4 regions of the Salimicrobium salexigens genome follow, and region 4 is predicted to be linked to each of the others. Evidence: riboswitches for the same ligand, from Rfam matches in the RefSeq annotation. Region 4 holds a riboswitch; each other region holds the start of a gene.
What was found. A riboswitch is a leader RNA that binds a small molecule or an ion and turns the genes downstream of it on or off. The one in region 4 is predicted to bind S-adenosylmethionine.
Positions count from the first base shown of each region.

Region 1 (4,623 bases), 130 kb from region 4:
AACGGATAAAATTTCAGCTCTCCGGCCAGCGGCACCATCACAATAACCATTATAACAATCAGCAGTTTCTTTTTAATCATCATGGTCTCTCCTTCAAAAATTCACGGATTTATTTGTATGTATGCGTAGATTTCTGTATGTATCCGTAGGTATGCGCTTACATTGTGTATTACATATTGACTGGAGGGTTGTTATGAAAAATAATCTCGTATTCCAAATATTCATCGCTTTCTTTTTAGCAATTGTTCTCGGCATTTTCGTCGGACCTGACATACAAGTAGTACAGCCGCTCGGAGATCTTTTCCTCAGGCTTATTAAATTTATCATTGTTCCCCTCGTTCTGTCTTCCCTGGTAGTCGGAGTTGCCAGCACCGGGGATCTGAAAGAGCTCGGGAACCTGAGTTTCAAAACGGTTTCCTACTACATGGTGACGACAGCGGTCGCCATCTCCATCGGGCTTCTGAGCGGAAATCTGTTCTCTCCCGGAACCGGAGTTGATATTGAAGTTCCGGAAGGTGAACAGGTCGCTGCCCAGGAAACTCCCGGAATTAAAGAGACGCTGCTGAACATTGTGCCGACCAACCCGATTGCCGCACTTACGGAAGGTAACATGCTGCAGGTCATCTTCTTTGCCATCTTCCTCGGCATCGGTATCACGATGGCAGGTGAAAAAGCACGTACACTTTATCAAATATTCGATCAGCTGGCGGAAGTCATGTATAAAATCACCGGTGTCGTAATGAGATTCGCCCCCATCGGTATATTCGGCCTTATCGCACCTACCGTCGGGGAATACGGGGTGTCCGTACTGTGGCCTTTATTCAAGGTCATTCTCGCGCTGCTCGTCGGCTCACTCGTGCACGTTCTGCTCGTCTACTCGTTTTCCGTGAAAGTTTTCGGCAAGATGAGCCCCGTCACTTTCTTCAAGGAATTGATACCGGTCATTATGGTGGCTTTCAGTACGTCCAGCAGCTCGGGAACTTTACCTATGACGATCAAGTATTCCGAAGAAAAATTGAAAGTACCGCAAAAGATCAGCAGTTTCGTACTGCCGCTCGGCGCGACCATCAACATGAACGGTACAGCCCTGTATCAGGGGGTCTGCGTGCTGTTCGTCGCTCAGTACTTTGGAATGGAACTGACTTTCATCGATCAGCTTACCGTCGTGCTGACCGCTACACTGGCTTCCATCGGAACCGCCGGCGTCCCGAGTGCCGGACTTATTATGCTGTCGATGGTTATGACTTCCATCGGTCTGCCACTCGAAGGTATAGCACTGCTCGCAGGAATCGACCGTATTCTGGATATGATCAGAACTTCCGTGAACGTTCTCGGGGATGCATCAGCCGCAGTCGTTGTCAGCTCGTCTGACAGGAACCGCCCCGATGTTCTGGAAGACGAAGAAAACTACACAACCGCCCACTACGGGTAATAAGAATTCACAGAGAGAGGAAAGATACCATGAACCGTTTATATCGTACAGAAACAGACTCTATCGGAGAAAAAGAGATTCCCGCCGAAGCTTACTACGGCATCCAGACACTGCGTGCCAAAGAAAACTTCCCGATTACAGGGTACAACCTCGATGATTCCATGATTACGGCCGTGGCTATGGTCAAAAAAGCGGCAGCTATGGCGAACAGGGACGCCGGCCACCTCCCTCTTCACATAAGCGAAGCTATCATCGGGGCTGCCGATGAACTGCTGGAAGGCTATTACCATGACCAGTTTCTTGTAGATCCTATCCAGGGCGGAGCCGGTACTTCCGTGAATATGAATGCGAACGAAGTTATCGCAAATCGGGCTCTTGAAATCGCAGGACGGGACAAAGGCGACTACGATTATATCAATCCGAATAACCATGTGAATATGGCACAGTCGACCAACGACGTCTTCCCTACCACAATGCATATCGCTGCTGTAACCGGGATGACCCGGCTGGAACAGACGATGGAAACGATGGCTGATACATTCGGTAAAAAGGCGGCTGATTTCGATCACATCATCAAAGTCGGACGTACGCACCTGCAGGACGCCGTTCCGATCCGGCTCGGACAGGAACTGAAAAGCTACCAGCGTGTGATCGAACGCGACCTCAACCGGATTAGACGCTCCAAAGATAATCTGTTCGAAATCAACATGGGGGCAACAGCGGTCGGTACCGGTCTGAACGCCGATCCGGTATACACGAAGCTCGTAGTGGAGTATCTGGCTGACATCAGCGGACTTCCGCTCAGGGCAGCAGAGAACCTGGTAGACACTACCCAGAACACCGATGCTTACACGGAAGTTTCTTCCGCTTTGAAAAACACTATGACGAGCATGTCCAAAATAGCGAATGATTTTCGTCTGATGGCCTCCGGGCCGAGAACCGGACTGAGCGAAATCACTCTCCCGGCCCGACAGCCGGGCTCGTCCATTATGCCCGGGAAAGTGAACCCGGTCATGCCGGAAGTTATTAACCAGATCGCTTTTCAAGTTATGGGAAACGACCACACGGTGAGCATGGCTTCAGAAGCCGGACAGTTGGAGCTGAACGTCATGGAACCGGTCATGATTTTCAATCTGCTTGAATCCATCACTGTTATGAACAACGGGTTCGGCGTTTTCACGGATCTGTGCCTGAAAGATCTGCAGGCGAACGAAGAAGTACTCCGGGAGAACGTGGAGAAAAGCCTTGGAATCATTACGGCTTTAAGCCCGCACATCGGTTACGAACGCTCTTCACAAATCGCCCAGGAAGGCATAAGAACGGGCAAAACGGTGCGTACCCTCTGTATGGAGTATGAGGTTTTGAATTATGAAGACCTGGAAATTATTCTCGACAGTTATGAAATGACCTACCCGGGTATTGCAGGAGCACACCTGAAGGAAGAAATGACAGTCTGATACAGCAGCTTTAAAGGGACGCCCTTCGGCGTCCCTTTTTTTGAGAACGAAATACAGTCCTGTCTTTTCTATTTTTCGAAATTTCTAAAAAATCATTGACATTCCTTTTCTTCCCCCGGTAGAATGAACGTTAATTTCATACACATCTTATCAAGAGCGGTGGAGGAATCTGGTCCTGTGATCCCGCGGCAACCTGTTCGTAAAGAACAAGGTGCTTCTTCCAGCAGACACTATCTGTCTGAAAGATAAGAGCAGGGACGCTCAGGAGAACCCTTCTATTTTTCTTACGGAAAAGTGGAAGGGTTCTTTTTGTATGTACAGATATGTAAAGGAGGAGAGGAAATGAATTCTTATGGAGTATGGGTCATTACACTGGCGCTGTTATATACGCTCGCGTTAATCATCGTCGGCAACGTGGCAAAGCGGAAAGCCGGCCGGGGCGAGCAATATTTTATAGGGGGACGGACGTTCCGGTGGTGGACGGTCGCTTTCTGTATTACAGGTCTTTTTTCGGGTTCAACGTACATATCGATTGTGGAGCTTTCGTATCTTACGGGGATCTCAGCTATATGGTACGGGGTCGCAGAAACACTGCAGGTTCTCCTGATCGCCCTTCTGCTTATAAAATCGTTCCGGGAGAAATTGATCGTCACCATCACCGGATTGATCGGTGATCAGTTCGGCAGACGTGCCAAAGCTTTATCCGGCGCCATTACGGCCTTCGCTTTCCCGATGTGGTCGGTGGCCACGGCCATTGCATTCGCTTCTGCCTTCCACGTCTTCACCGGCGTGTCTCTGTCTTTATCCGTGGCGTTCACAGCCCTTCTTTTATTCGTCTATTTACAGTCGGGCGGCATGTGGGCGGTCGCCTTTACACAAACGATGAACACTATCATTTTCGCCCTCATGTTCATAATCGGTGCAGCAGCGTTCTTCATTAAACCCGGCATTTCCGGTCTGCAGCAGCTGGCAGTCGAACAGCCCGGGATGTTCGACTGGGACGGAGCCGGTCTTCAGGTCATTCTCGTATGGTTTGCCACATTTCTTGTGAACGTCATTTTAGCTCAGGCTGCTTTCCAGATGGCTCTGTCCTGCAGAACACCGGAAGAAGGGCAAAAAGGACTGATTGTGGCAGAAGTGATGAGCATCCCCTTCATTCTTTTCGGGATCCTCTTCGGACTCTCGGCGGCTGCGGTTGTCCCCGATGCAAGTCTCGGTCTCATAGCACTGCCCCGGTACCTGATGGGAGTCCTCCCCGCTCCGCTGGTCGGGATGTTCTTCCTCGGTATCTGGGCCTGTGCTCTCGGGTGGGGTGCCCCGTGTCAGTTCTCAGGCGCTACAAGTCTCGGAAAAGATGTGGGGAGCGCTATCTTCCCTGACGCTTCTCCCGAAAAGCTGGTCACGTATACGAAATGGTCACTGCTGCTCCTTACAGGCCTGATGATTGTCTTCGGCTTCCTGCGTACGGAACAGTCGGCCTGGTGGAACGTACTCGCCTGGACGATGAGAAATTCCGCAACCTTCGCTCCTGTAGTTGCTGCGCTGTTCTGGCCGCTCGTTACAAAAAGAGCTGTTCTCGGTTCTCTGTTCGGAGGCTTCACAGCAGGCTTGCTCTGGTATCATTTGAGCAACTGGCACCCGTCGGATTTCTTTCTCAATATCCATCCGGTCTGGGTGGGGATGAGCGTCAATATTCTTACCATGATAGTATTCACTGTCGTTTTCAGTTACGGC
Region 1 is NZ_FTOK01000005.1:39,866-44,488, reverse strand. Features, by position in the region: gene BW931_RS07200 (ATP-binding protein) at 1-80, opposite strand, end outside; gene BW931_RS07195 (dicarboxylate/amino acid:cation symporter) at 194-1,432, shown strand; gene aspA (aspartate ammonia-lyase) at 1,462-2,889, shown strand; SAM riboswitch class I at 3,034-3,141, shown strand; gene BW931_RS07185 (sodium:solute symporter family protein) at 3,232-4,623, shown strand, end outside.
Region 1: another riboswitch for S-adenosylmethionine. It lies ahead of BW931_RS07185 (sodium:solute symporter family protein); the one in region 4 lies ahead of msrA (peptide-methionine (S)-S-oxide reductase MsrA).

Region 2 (4,623 bases), on a different contig from region 4:
TCATACCTGTGACGGGTTTTTCAATAAGGTTTGCGATCTGTCCGCCCGGTGCGGTGGTGGTTAATGCAGAGACGATTCCTGTAGCTGTGGAAAGCACAAGAACGTAAGATACTTTGGGGAACATAATAATCCCCAAAAACATCATGGCAAGCAGCATATCCGGCCTCATTCCGAAAAATATCGGCGGCATGACTGCATGCAGTACAGCCCCTATTCCTATAAACAACGACAGCAACACCAGTACACGAGTATTCATCTAATCTCTCCTCTTCTAAGCTTTTCTGATTTCACTCCAACCGTACCCTCGTGGTCGATTGCGAATGTGTTATAAGTATAACAAAAGTCCCGTACAGTTTCTAAGAAATCTTTTCAGCAATCGTCTGCGACAGTTCCTGAAGCTGTTCCGGAGTGTAGGAATTACTGTTGTCCGTCCATTTGACTCCGAAACCGTCTCCATTTTCGTACCTTGGAAGAACGTGGATGTGTAAGTGAAATACAGACTGATAGGCTGCTTCGTCGTTATTATTTACGATGTTCACCCCATCCGCATCAAAAGCGGATTTAACGGCCGTGGCGATTTTCGGTATTCGTGCAAACACATTGGAGGCTACTTGCGGGTGAGTTTCGTAGATGTTTTTAGTATGCTGTTTTGGAATGACGAGCGTATGACCTTTGGTGACCTGACTAATGTCTAAAAAGGCATAAACTTCTTCGTCTTCATATACTTTGGCTGATGGAATTTCTCCGTTGATAATTTTGCAGAAAATACAATCTGTCATAAATATTCCCTCCTTGATGGGTATTGTACCATAGCAGGACGCAAGAACTGTAATAGGAAAGCCAACTATGGTACTATTTTTTAAAGGAAGGGACCACTACATACGAAAAGAGGGAGTCAGATTGGAATCACTATTACATATCGAAAATTTATTTGGGGGCTATACCCGGAAAAACGTTCTGCACGGCATTTCTCTTCAGGTGAATTCCGGTGAAATAGTTGGTCTTATCGGATTGAACGGCGCCGGGAAAAGTACGACCATCAAGCACGTTATCGGAATGATGGAGGCGAAAAAAGGAAGTGTTTCCATAAACAGTACGTCTTTCAGGGAGAACCCCGAAAGCTATCGTCAACAGCTTGCCTATATCCCCGAGATGCCTATTCTGTACGATGAACTTACGCTGGAAGAGCACCTGCGCCTGACTGCCCGTGCGTATCACATTGATGAACAGACTTTTAACAGCAGAGTCCCCCCTCTCTTAAAAGAATTTCATATGGAAAAAAGGCTTCACTGGTTTCCTGTTCACTTCTCCAAGGGGATGCGTCAGAAAGTCATGATTATGTGTGCTTTTCTGATCGAACCCGCTTTATATATCGTAGATGAGCCGTTTGTAGGGCTCGACCCGCTCGGCATCCAGTCTTATCTGGAATGGATGGAAGAAATGAAGGAGAACGGGGCCGGGGTTCTTATGTCGACTCATATACTCGCCACTGCAGAGAAATACTGTGACCGCTTTGTCATTCTTCATGAAGGAGAAATCAGAGCAGACGGGACACTGGAAGAACTTCGCACATTCTTTTCCATGCCGCGGGCTTCCCTCGACGATATATATGTACGATTGACGAAGGACGATTCCCATGATTAACGCCAGACGTTTCTGGAAAGAGCGGATGAGGGAACACACGAAAGAACTGAGCCGGTATACGCGCTATATTTTTAACGGTCATATTGCGGTAGTGATGTTTTTTCTTCTTTCGGCCGGTGCATACTTTTATCAGCAGTGGCTGCAGACCGTTCCGGAAGATTTCCCCGCCGGACTGATTGTAGCTCTGGTTTTCGCCAGCATTACATCCTACAGTCCGGTACGTACAATGATCAAAGAACCGGACCTGGTTTTTCTTCTGCCGGCGGAGTTCGAGTTGAAGGATTATTTCCGTTTCAGTCTTTACTATAGTTATGTGGTGCAGCTTTACGTAATTTTTCTTGCGGGGGCTGCGCTCGGACCTTTGTATTTTACCGTGTATCCTGAACTGGGTACGGATCACTACCTCGCCATCATTCTGCTTATGCTTGTCGTGAAGGCGGGAGTAATGCAGTCCAACTGGTGGATGCTGCAGGAACGTCAGCCTTCTATACGTATCGGCTATCAGGCGGCGGCGTGGATAGTTTCAGCCGCCCTGTTTTACTCTGCGGCCGTTGGTGCCCTCTTGTTTGTCGTTCCGGGTCTTGTGCTCTTGAGCGGGCTTGTAGTATATGCCTGGAGAGTATCGAAGCAGAAAGCCGGGCTTGCCTGGGATCTTCTGCTGGAAAAAGACCAGGGACGGATGAGAGTGTTCTACAGGCTGGCTAATATGTTCACAGACGTTCCGCATCTGAAAAGCCGGGTGAAACGAAGGCGTCTTATCGTAAAACTTTTGACCGCCCGCATTCCTTTTTCCGGAGATACAACGTACACTTACCTGTACCGAATTACTTTTGCAAGATCCGGCGATTACAGCGGGATGTACATTCGTCTGGCTGCTATAGGTGCTCTTGCTGTATGGTTCGTTCCTAATATGATGATAAGTGTAATTATCGGTGTCCTGTTTCTTTATTTGAGCGGATTCCAGATGATGACGTTGTGGCAGCATCATCGGACTATCGCCTGGCTGGATATTTATCCGGTCTCCTTTGAACAGAGAAAAGAAGAATTGATACGTTTCCTGAGACAGCTTCTTTTCTTCCAGACACTCATTTTCGTCGTGGTATTTGCTGTGCAGATGATGTGGGCGGGAGCCCTTTTGATGGCGTTCGGAGGTATTTTTTTCAGTCGGTTATTTACGGAAACCTTTGTAAGGAAACGACTGAATTGAAAAATAATTAAAAAAATATTGACGAATGCTGCGTTCGTCTATATAATTGGTGAAAATCAAATGAATATTAATGGACTCTTATCCAGAGAGGTGGAGGGACTGGCCCTTTGAAACCTCGGCAACCATTGTTTAAAAGCGAACTGGTGCCAATTCCAGCAAAGCCTGTGCTTTGAAAAGATGAGAGGACGATAGTACACAAATGTGTAGAAATCGGCCTCTTTTCAGGAGGTCGATTTTTTTATGGGAGGGATGCCACTATGGTACACGAGAGAGCGACAATACTGACGCAGGCCGGAAACAGGACGGACCCCGGTACCGGCGCAGTAAGCACTCCGGTTTATTTTTCCACAAGTTATGCCCATCACGGGCTCGGGGAATCCACCGGTTTTGATTACACAAGGACGGCTAACCCCACGCGCTCTGTTTTGGAGAAAACACTTCAGGAACTCGAAAAGGGAGACGGGGCTTTTGCCTGCAGTTCCGGAATGGCAGCTATCCATACAGTTTTCGGTCTGTTCCGCTCGGGGGAGGAGGTGATCGTTTCACGTGATTTGTACGGCGGGACCTACCGGCTGTTTGAAGAAGTTCTTGCCCGGTACGGGATAACTTTTCGTTATGCAGACCTCACGAATGATGCGGCACTGGAGAGTGAAATGAGGGAAAGGACAAAAGCCGTATTTTTCGAGACTCCGGCCAATCCTTTGATGAAGGAGGTGGACATTTCGAAATGCGCTGCTGTCTGCAGAAAATACGGTGTAAGGCTAATAGTGGATAACACGTTTTATTCACCTCTCCTTCAGAATCCTCTGGAAGAAGGGGCGGACATCGTTATCCACAGCGGTACGAAGTATCTTGGAGGTCATAATGACGTCCTGGCGGGGGCGATCATAACGAAAGGGGAGGAGCTCACCCGCACTGTCCAGAACCTTCATAACGGGATTGGTGCGACACTGTCGGCGATGGATTCCTGGCTTTTACTGAGAGGGATGAAAACGCTCCACATACGTATGAAACAGCACGAGGAGAATGCGGAAACAATTGTTGATTATCTGAAGAGCCGTGAAGAGGTCCGGGAAGTCCTGTATCCGGGACGGGGCGGGATGCTTTCTTTCCGTTTAACAAGAGAAGAACAGGTGCCGGTTTTTCTGAAGACCTTAAATATCATTACGTTTGCTGAAAGTCTTGGAGGGGTGGAGAGTTTCATTACTTATCCTGCAACTCAGACGCATGCGGATATTCCGGAGGAGACGAGGGTGAAATATGGAGTGGATAGTTGTCTTCTCCGCTTCTCCGTAGGCATTGAAGATAAAAATGACCTGATGGATGACCTGGGCGCAGCGCTTTTGGAGTCTGTTCGAAAAAGTGCATAACTGCCCTGATACGCAAACCATTATAAAAAGGAGCGAGGTATATGACTAAAAGAAGTCTTAAGCAGCGGCTGGAAGAAGGTCCGGTGATTGCCGGGGAAGGTTACCTGTTTGAATTGGAGAGGAGAGGATATCTTCAGGCGGGTTCTTTCGTGCCGGAAGTAGCCCTTAAGAATCCGGAAGCTTTGAAACAGACGTACCGGGATTATATGCTTGCAGGTTCCGATGTAGTGTTAGCTTTTACCTACAACGCCCACCGGGAGAAGATGAGAATCATAGGCAAAGAGGAACTGCTTGAACCGCTGAACCGGAACGCAATCCGTCTGGCTAAAGAAGTGGCGCGAGAACATCCGGAGGAAGAAGCGCTCGTGGCCGGGAACATTTCGAATACGAATATCTTTGATC
Region 2 is NZ_FTOK01000001.1:76,761-81,383, forward strand. Features, by position in the region: gene BW931_RS00445 (tryptophan transporter) at 1-256, opposite strand, end outside; gene BW931_RS00450 (HIT family protein) at 357-779, opposite strand; gene BW931_RS00455 (ABC transporter ATP-binding protein) at 901-1,644, shown strand; gene BW931_RS00460 (ABC transporter permease) at 1,637-2,851, shown strand; SAM riboswitch class I at 2,927-3,035, shown strand; gene BW931_RS00465 (aminotransferase class I/II-fold pyridoxal phosphate-dependent enzyme) at 3,109-4,221, shown strand; gene BW931_RS00470 (homocysteine S-methyltransferase family protein) at 4,263-4,623, shown strand, end outside.
Region 2: another riboswitch for S-adenosylmethionine. It lies ahead of BW931_RS00465 (aminotransferase class I/II-fold pyridoxal phosphate-dependent enzyme); the one in region 4 lies ahead of msrA (peptide-methionine (S)-S-oxide reductase MsrA).

Region 3 (4,623 bases), on a different contig from region 4:
AGAGATATTTCGAACAGAGAAGAGAAACAGCGGGTAGCGGATCAGGTAGCGGGAAAAGTGAAAGATAAGGATGTCATAGGCATCGGTTCCGGCTCCACTGCCTTCCTGGCGCTGCAGGCTATTGCGGAACGCGTGAACGAAGAAGGGCTTGATGTGAAAGGCATACCCACTTCCAAAGAAGCGGAAATAAACTGTGCGGTCTTAGGACTTGCAACTACGACGCTTATAGATTCCCGTCCCGACTGGGGATTTGACGGGGCGGACGAAGTGGACGGCGACCGTCGACTGATCAAAGGTCGCGGAGGAGCTATGCTCCGGGAGAAACTCGTGATGGCCAGCGCGGAAAAGACGTACATTCTTGCAGATAAAAGCAAGATGGTAGAGAGACTCGGAGAGAAGTTCGCTGTGCCGATTGAAGTGGATGCGAGAGCTATTCATCTGGTGGAAACAGGACTCGGAAATTTATCTTCGGTGAAGCGTGTCGAGATGCGGATGGCTGAGAAAAAAGACGGCCCTGTCATTACAGAAGGAGGCAATATCATTCTGGATGTAACCTTTGAAGATATCCCCGCTGACGCGGAAAGTACTCTTAAAGCAATGCCTGGTGTTGTGGAAACAGGACTGTTCATCGGCTATCCGGTAGAAATTCTTACCGTATAAATTCTCTCCCCCTCTTTACAGTTGTGTTACAATGTATCTTGCGATGTAATATTTCAGGATATTGAGGGGAAAAATGAGACGACTAATACTGGGGTTTTTCATATTGATGAGCGGCTGTTCGTTTATGGCTAATGCCGGTGAAGAAAAAGAAAAGGAACCGGTAAAAAAAGAGAATTATGAGAAGTATGAAGCTGATATAGAAACGAAAGTTGAGAAATTCGACAAACTTTCCATTGTGATGCACTACCCGGAAACGCCGAATGACCAGATTGACCAGACGGTACTGGACTACGTGAATGAACAGCGTTCCGACTTCAAAAAAGACAGTTATGAACGCGTAAAGAAAAAAGGGATCTCTGCTGTGCAGGAACTCCACGTCGACTATGACATCGTTTATGAAGACAGCGCTACATATGTAGTTAAGTTCAACGAGACCGTAACGTGGGGAGAGAAGCGTAAGGCTTTTGATGAAACGGTGCTTCATTTTGAGAAATCGAACGGCAAGAAACTTTCGCTTACCCATTTTCTTCGGAGTGAGAATGATTATGAAGAAATCCGGGACCATCTGGAACGCACCTTTGAACGCAAACTATCGGAGAAGGAACTTAACAGCTTTACGTATGAAGGGGACGCTTTCACTTTCTTCGCGGGGAATCAGTCCGTACGGGTGAATAAACAGGAGCACCCGGAGTGGTTCAAAGAAAAGTTCATGAAGAAGCGTTCGGATATGACGGAGAGACCGGGGATTTTTCATACGGAGAAAGAGATCACTGAAATTCCTGTTACCGAAAAAATGTTAGAAGAGTATCCTGTAGCAGTGATGGGAGGCCCCCATCCGAAGAGGACAGAAGAGATCCTCCGGGCGCTGGAGAAGAACGACCGGAAAGCTGTGTTCTTTTTGATCGGCAAACGTGTCGAACGATATCCGGCCGCGGTGGAAGCTATAAAAGAACAGGGGCACGCTGTGGTCGCTCATACATGGAACCAGAGGCTCCCGGGACGTCTCTCGGATAAGAAAGAAAGCGAATACCGGGAACGTTCCGTGAACCTGCTCAGCTCCATTACAGGTCAGCAGGAGGTGCTGGTTTCCGGGGACAGGGTGAGCCCGGAAAAAGCACTCATCAATCGCCCTAACTGGGCCGGGAAGTCCGAGGCGTGGGTGACGGAGCAGCTCGTGAATTCCGCCCGTTCGAACGGGCAGCTTGTCATGAGCGGATTGAATGAAAAAACTCCTGCGTTATTACGGGAAGTACTTCCTGAGCTGAAAGACTCCAGGAGCAGGGAAAAGGAAACAGGCAGGGAAAAGTCCGGAGCAGAACGACTGGCCGGAATGTAATCTTCTAAGGAACAGCACAGAGACCTCAGGCGGCTGCGGCCGGTGGAGGTAATGTGCTGTTTTTTTATTGTCTCCCGGCCTGGCTCTTTTTTGATAACGGATCTTCTGCAGCCGTTAAACACGTAAGTGATATCTGATGAACTCTCCCCACTTATCGAATTCGACAAGGAAGCCGTCGTGACCGAATTCGGTATCGATATGGAAATGCACAGCGTGTGGAGTGAGGAGTGAAAATTCTTCCATGGATTCCTTCGGATATATGAGATCTTTCTCGAAACTCATCGTATAAATATCTGCTCTGTACTGTTGCACCGTATCTTCCATGGCTCCTCTGTTTCTTGTAATATCATGATGGTTCATCGCCTCAAGAAGGTAAAGGTAGCTGTTGGCATCGAACCGTTTTTTAATCTTCTTCCCCTGATGATCCAGATAGGACTGGATATGATAACTTTCTTCGTTCTGCCGGCGGTTGAAGCGCTGGTGAAACAGAGATCTGCTTCTGTAAGTGACCATCCCCGTCATTCTCGCAATTTCAAAACCGTCGAGGTTCTCATTCGATTGATAATTACCATTGTCCCACCGCGGGTCACGTTTTATCGCTTCCGCCCCTATATGGTTGAATGCTATTCCATAATCGCTGAGGGCCGGGGTGGAAGCGAGAATAAACAGCTTATCCATCGCATCCGGGTACATAAGCCCCCACTCATACACCTGCATACCACCGAGTGACCCGCCGAGTACGGCATGTATGTGCGTGAAGCCGAGAACTTCCAGAGCCCTTTTCTGAGCCCGTACTACATCTCTGATTGTTATGGAAGGGAAGTCGAGGCGATAGACCTCTCCATTTTCGGGATTTACGCTCGCAGGCCCCGTAGAACCGTGACAGCCACCAAGCACGTTGAAGGTGACAGTCTGAAACTCTTCTTCCGGGACTATCCCTTCTTTTCCGAATAGACCTCTCCACCATCCGGGCTCTTCTTCCGTACCCACGGTGTACTGATTGCCTGTGAGAGCGTGACATATAAGGAGCAGGGGCGCATTCTGGTTGCCGGATTGCTCATAGGCAAGGGTAACTTCCGGCAGCCGTTCACCTGATTCGCAAATGAACTCCCCGATCGACACTTCTTTATAAACGGTTTCACATGTTCGGATATGATTGACGGACATCTATCTTCCCTCCAGTGGAATTGTATAGGTAATGCGGCCGGGGAGACCGGGCACAGAAAAAGCCCCCTTCTGATAAGTTAAGAAGAGGGCTGATTTATATATTGCCTCCTCTTATCTTCCAGATCAGTAAGATCTGTAGGACGTAGCACCTTTTCAAACTGATGTTTGAAGGTTGCCGGGCTTCACAGGGCCTAATCCCTCAGCCGCTCTTAATAAGAGTCGCACGAACTATTCAATTTAAGCTTATTATGAAGTATAACCACCAGAGGAAAGGTATGTCAACTAATTTTCTGACTATTTGAGATATGTTTGAAGGAAAAAGAGGCGGGGTACAATCAAAAGTATCCGATCATTAAAAGAGGAGTGGATTAATTATGGTAAAAGAATATAGCGTAGTACAAAACAAGGACAAAAACGGCTGGTACATTAAAATCGAAGACATCGCTCCGACGGATTTCTTCGAAGATTTTGATTCCGCAGTCAGCAAAGCCGAAGAAATTGCGAAGAAGAACTCTCCGAGTAAAGTTCTGATTCTCGATCAGGACGATAACGTGCAAGAAGAAAGAAGCTTTTAATTTAATTATGCGTAAAGAGCTGAAGGGTACCCCCTTCGGCTTTTTTTGTATGGAAAAAAATAATATGATACATATTTTTCAGAATACTTATTGTAATATGTTTGTAATCGTGCTAAGATACAGACAATGAAACTGTGCAAACGAATTCACAGTATCGCTTCTGTCACCTGTCCTTTTCTTTACATAGGAGAAGGAGTAATTTATTGGATATTTTTGCAAACGAATGCACAAACTTTTCCGGCGTCCTTTATTTTTTTGTGTAAGTTGTAAGCGGATTCAAAACATCAGAAACAGTAAAAGGGAGTGTATGGAATGAAGAAGAAAAAGTTTTATTCAGGGATTGCTACGGCTCTATTGGCTTCAAGTGTGCTGGCGGGCTGTTCGTTCGGCTCAGGTGAAGAATCTTCCGGCGGAAGTAATGACGGTGGAGGAGAAGGCGGCAACGGCGAAGCGGTTACGGTTGACGTTTTTCAATTCAAAGTGGAATTCAAAGATCAGTTTGAAGAACTTGTATCGATGTATGAAGAAGAGAACCCGGACGTCAATATTAACGTCAAAACCGTCGGTGGCGGTAACGATTACGGTGCTTCACTGAAAACTTCCTTCTCCTCCGGCGAAGAGCCTGACGTCTTCAACGTCGGCGGACCGACGGACGTGGACGAGTACGAAGAATATCTGGCCGACGTTTCGGATACGAAAGCTGCCGAAGCGGCTCTTGAGGGGACGTTGAACGGTGTAAGTCGTGACGATCAGGTTCTCGGACTTCCTTATAACCAGGAAGGCTATGGACTTCTTTACAATAAGAAAGTTTTCGAAGAAGCGGGTATTGATGCTTCCTCGATCAAGACGATGGAAGATCTGAAAGGTGCCGTGGAAACCCTGAAT
Region 3 is NZ_FTOK01000006.1:57,414-62,036, forward strand. Features, by position in the region: gene rpiA (ribose 5-phosphate isomerase A) at 1-660, shown strand, start outside; gene BW931_RS08450 (polysaccharide deacetylase family protein) at 734-1,996, shown strand; gene metX (homoserine O-acetyltransferase MetX) at 2,111-3,163, opposite strand; SAM riboswitch class I at 3,272-3,382, opposite strand; gene BW931_RS08460 (DUF2188 domain-containing protein) at 3,538-3,738, shown strand; gene BW931_RS08465 (ABC transporter substrate-binding protein) at 4,051-4,623, shown strand, end outside.
Region 3: another riboswitch for S-adenosylmethionine. It lies ahead of metX (homoserine O-acetyltransferase MetX); the one in region 4 lies ahead of msrA (peptide-methionine (S)-S-oxide reductase MsrA).

Region 4 (4,623 bases):
CTGTCTCCGCCGATCCAGGAACCGAAATGAAGAAAATCAGGTACAGACCATTCTTCTTCGGGATAGTTCACCTCAAGCTGATGTTCTAGTTCCTGGTGAATATCCGGTAAGACGTCGAACAACGTATGGTCAAAGTAGTACAGGCCGTTCCTTACTTCATCCATAACGGTCGGTTTCCGCTCCCGGAGCTCTTCTGTCTGCCAAAGTGCGGTGACTTCATTCTGAAGACTGTCCATGACGCCTTCTCTTTCTCTCCGGGTGAGTCTGCTTTCATCCAGCTGTTTCAAAATGGTAGCAATCCTTTTTTGTATTTCCAGTACGGTCCGCTTCGTCGCTTCTGTAGGATGGGCCGTTATGATCAACTCCAAAGAAAGTTTGTCCAGTGTCTCCTGAATGACGTCTTTTGAATAATCATTTTCTTTTAGGTTCTGCACAGCACTCTCCAGTGAAAACGGCTGTACGGACATATCTTCTCTGAGCTGGTACTCTCTCCGCCGGCGTATACGGTGATTCTGTTCGGCTATGTTCACCAGGTGAAAGTATATGGAAAAAGCACGAATCACCTGAGAACGCATAGGCGGTTTTAATTCGGTGATTTCCGACTTTAATGTCTCATAAGTCGAAGAATCAGGGGTGCTCCGCAAGTCCTTTGTTAACTTGCGTATTCTTTCCACTTTATCAAGTAATTCCTGACCGCCCTGATGAACGAGGACTTTACCGAGCATTTCGCCTAAGACCCGTATATCATGACGCAGTGGCGTAGTATGATTGTTAGATGTTGGTTGTGTATTCACTTCTTCACCTTCCTGTATGTTCTATTGGTTTATTCAGCTGTCGGCTGTAGAGAGGGAACCGCAAAGGTTCGTATTTTAATAATATTATCAGAATATTTCATACAGTCAAATGACGGGGCGAAGATGTATACGGCCTTATACAAACGACACCTCTCTTCTAAATGCTCAACGAAGAGAGGTGGAAAGGGTTCAGCTTATTTGTTCCTGTACTTCTTTCATCTGTTCCAGGTGACGCATTTCGTGCCATCCGATGAATTCTACCCACTGCTCCAGATTCATAGCCCCGAAGGAAGGGTGGGGAAAGGAATATTGCTGAAGTGTATTTCCGGATTTGTTGTGAGTCAGAAACATTGTAGCTTCCCTTGTCTTCTCGAGAGCCTCACGTGCTTCCTGTATAGAAGAGAAGGCCCCTGATGGCCGGACTGCTTCCGGCGCTTCCACTTTATGGGAACGGTTGGTTGTACGCTCGATAGGTTTCGGTGATGCAGATTCTTTCGTGCCATTTTTTATGACGTCATTGATCTGTTCAATGATGAAGTTCTCCATCAGATATAAATGTTCCAATATTTCCAGTATAGACCACGTATTATCTGAAGGTTTCTTTCCGGCATCCTCTTCGGAAACCTGACTGATAAAGTCCTGAATAAGCTTTCTTTTGTCTTCCAGTCCGTACATAGTTCGTCATCCTTCCCGGAATTATAACCATTGTGATTATTATAATCGTAACTGTTACTTTATAGACAAAAACACAGGAGGTTAAACATAATTATCAGGGAGGAAAAAAATGAGCTTTACTGCTTTACTTTACTACCGGTTCGTTGTATTATGGAAAATAACTTAAAATTAATAACGAAACTTCTTATCCAGAGAGGCGGAGGGACTGGCCCTTTGAAGCCCGGCAACCATCCTGCTGATGTGAATCAGTGTGAACGGTGCCAATTCCTGTAGAATGGATATCCATTCTAAGAGATGAGAGGATCGAGCGGATATTATAACGTCGACCCCTCTTCCTGGATATTAAGGAGAGGGGATTTTGATTGTTAGCCCGTCTAAACTCTCGGAAGAAGTGTAGTTAGAGAGAAAGGATAAGATATATTATGGCAATCGCTACTTTCGGTGCAGGATGTTTCTGGGGTGTGGAAGCGTTCTTTGACAGATTGAGCGGAGTGACGAATACAACAGTCGGTTATACGGGAGGATTTGTGGAGAATCCGTCCTACGAACAGGTGAAAACCGGGGAAACAGGACATGCGGAGTCCATTCGTATTGAGTTCGACCCTGAAGTGCTCACTTATGAAGCTCTCGTCGAGTACTTCCTTGAAGCCCATGATCCTACTTCCGTCAATCGTCAGGGAGAAGATGTCGGACATCAGTACCGCTCCGTGATTTTTTATGCGAATGAGGAGCAGCGTCAGCAGTCCATTGCGAAAATAAAAGAATGGAACGATCGCGGAATTTTCAAGTCTCCGATTGTAACAGAAGTGGTACCGGCTTCCACTTTTTATGAAGCAGAGGAATATCATCAGCAATATGTTAAAAAATATGGAGCGGCTTGCAGCGCCGTTTAAAACTTCAGCTTTTAGCTGAAGTTTTTTTATTTTATAAAGACTTTTTTAAGAAAAAGTAGCTGCTTTGGCACAGATGAAGCATAGATAATTTAAAACACCATCCGTGTTTTTCCGCTATTATATATTTAAATTGACCAATTCGGTCAACCATGTTAATATAAAAATGACCAAACCGGTCATGTCTAACTGAAAGGAGGTTAGTACCATTAATCCAAATTTTAATAAACTAACTAGGAGCAAGAAAGAACTTATTATTAACGCGTCAATCCAGGAATTTGTTCAAAACGGATTTGATAAAGCCTCAACTAATGCAATTGTAACAAGTGCCAACATTTCCAAAGGGTCGCTGTTCAATTATTTTAATAGCAAGAAAGATCTTTATGTATATTTGATCGAATTAAGCGTTCAGGTTATTGAAGATTTTTATGAGCAAATTGACTTGAGTGAAACAGATCTATTCAAAAGACTTGAAAATATCGGTTTGCAGAAATTGCATATTCAGGAAAAGCATCCTCAAATATTTGATTTCCTGACTGCTGCGGTCCAAGAGGAATCGGTTGAGGTAAAAGAAACTATCAGGAAAAGAATCGATCCCATCTATGAGCGGGGCACAGAATTAATATATAAAGATATTGATTACTCCAAGTTCCGTGAAGGGATCGATATTGAAAAGGCGATTGAGATTCTGAATTGGACGATGTTCGGTTTCAGCGATAAAGCACTTCGACAGATTAATACCTTTGAAAACTTAGAGGAATTCAGAGAAAAATATTTTGCAGAATGGAAGAGGTATTCAGAGATTCTCAAATACAGCTTTTATAAGTAAGCATGAACTGAAAAGTTGAATTCTCTAAAAAAGGAGTGTTCGTGTTATGACAGAGATTGTAACGATCCAAGGTTTACAAAAGAAATTCGGTAAGTTTCAGGCATTACGCGACGTTTCATTCACAGTAAACGCTGGAGAAGTTGTCGGCTTTATTGGTCCGAATGGGGCTGGTAAATCTACTGCTATCCGTATTTTATTGGGAATTATGAAGCGGGATGCAGGTCAAGCACAGATATTCGGTAAGGACGTTTGGAAAGACAGTCTTGAGATACACAAACGAATTTCATATGTCCCGGGAGATGTCACCCTGTGGGGAAACTTGACAGGCGGGGAGATTATTGATTTATTTCTTAAATTGCACGGGGGCGGAAATAAAAAAAAACGCGACTATTTAATAAAACGCTTTGAATTGGATCCTAAGAAAAAAGCCAAAGGGTATTCGAAAGGGAATCGTCAAAAGGTGGGTTTAATAGCAGCATTATCTGCTGATTCGGATCTGTACATTTTCGATGAACCGACTTCAGGTCTTGACCCATTGATGGAAGCGATTTTCCAGGAAGAAGTAGAAAAAATCAAAGAAACTGGCAAATCCATTCTGTTGTCCTCACATATCTTAAGTGAGGTGGAGCGTTTAGCTGACAAAGTGGCAATCATTCGCCAAGGAGAAATCGTGGAATCCGGGAGCCTTGATGATTTACGCCATTTGACCCGTTCTGCAATAACGCTGGTAACAGAGGGGGATGTGGCTGAGATGACCAATGTAAATGGCGTTTTCGATTTCGAACAAAAAGAAGATCAGGCAACGTTCTCTGCGGATAATAAACACCTTGATGAAATTTTAATGGCAGCAAGTAAATTGGGGGTCAAGAAATTTGAATCAGTGCCACCGACTCTTGAAGATTTGTTCATGCGTCATTATGAAAGCTGATTTTCAGAAAGGAGGGTGAATCAAGATGAGAGAAAATTTTGCACAATGGGAGACCTTGTTCCTACTTAATCTGAAACGGGACTGGAAAAAGATAATTGTCTGGATTTTGGGGTTCGGCCTGTTTTCAGCAGCTTTTGTGCCAGCCTTCAAAGAAATAGCGAAAGGCAACGGCCTGCTCGGAATGTTCGAAACGCTCCAAAACCCTGCAATGATTGCAATGGTAGGTCCAACGCCGGTTGGAACAGCGGTTGATTATACACTTGGAGCCATGTACGCCCATGAAATGCTGTTGTTTTGTGGTTTGTTTTCAATGGTCATCGCTGTTCTGCATGTAGTAGGGCACACCCGAAAGGAAGAAGATCTTGGTCTGACCGAACTGGTACGCTCCTTCCAAATCGGCCGACAAGCTAATTCGTTTGCCGCGATAATGCAAATTGTTTTCATTAACCTTTTATTAACACTTTTTATTAGCGTCGTGATGATCAGCTTTGATGCTGAGACTATTTC
Region 4 is NZ_FTOK01000005.1:170,450-175,072, forward strand. Features, by position in the region: gene ppc (phosphoenolpyruvate carboxylase) at 1-794, opposite strand, end outside; gene BW931_RS07780 (DinB family protein) at 984-1,469, opposite strand; SAM riboswitch class I at 1,651-1,770, shown strand; gene msrA (peptide-methionine (S)-S-oxide reductase MsrA) at 1,892-2,362, shown strand; partial or broken gene BW931_RS13770 (TetR/AcrR family transcriptional regulator) at 2,616-2,735, shown strand; gene BW931_RS07790 (TetR/AcrR family transcriptional regulator) at 2,751-3,188, shown strand; gene BW931_RS07795 (ABC transporter ATP-binding protein) at 3,235-4,116, shown strand; gene BW931_RS07800 (ABC transporter permease) at 4,142-4,623, shown strand, end outside.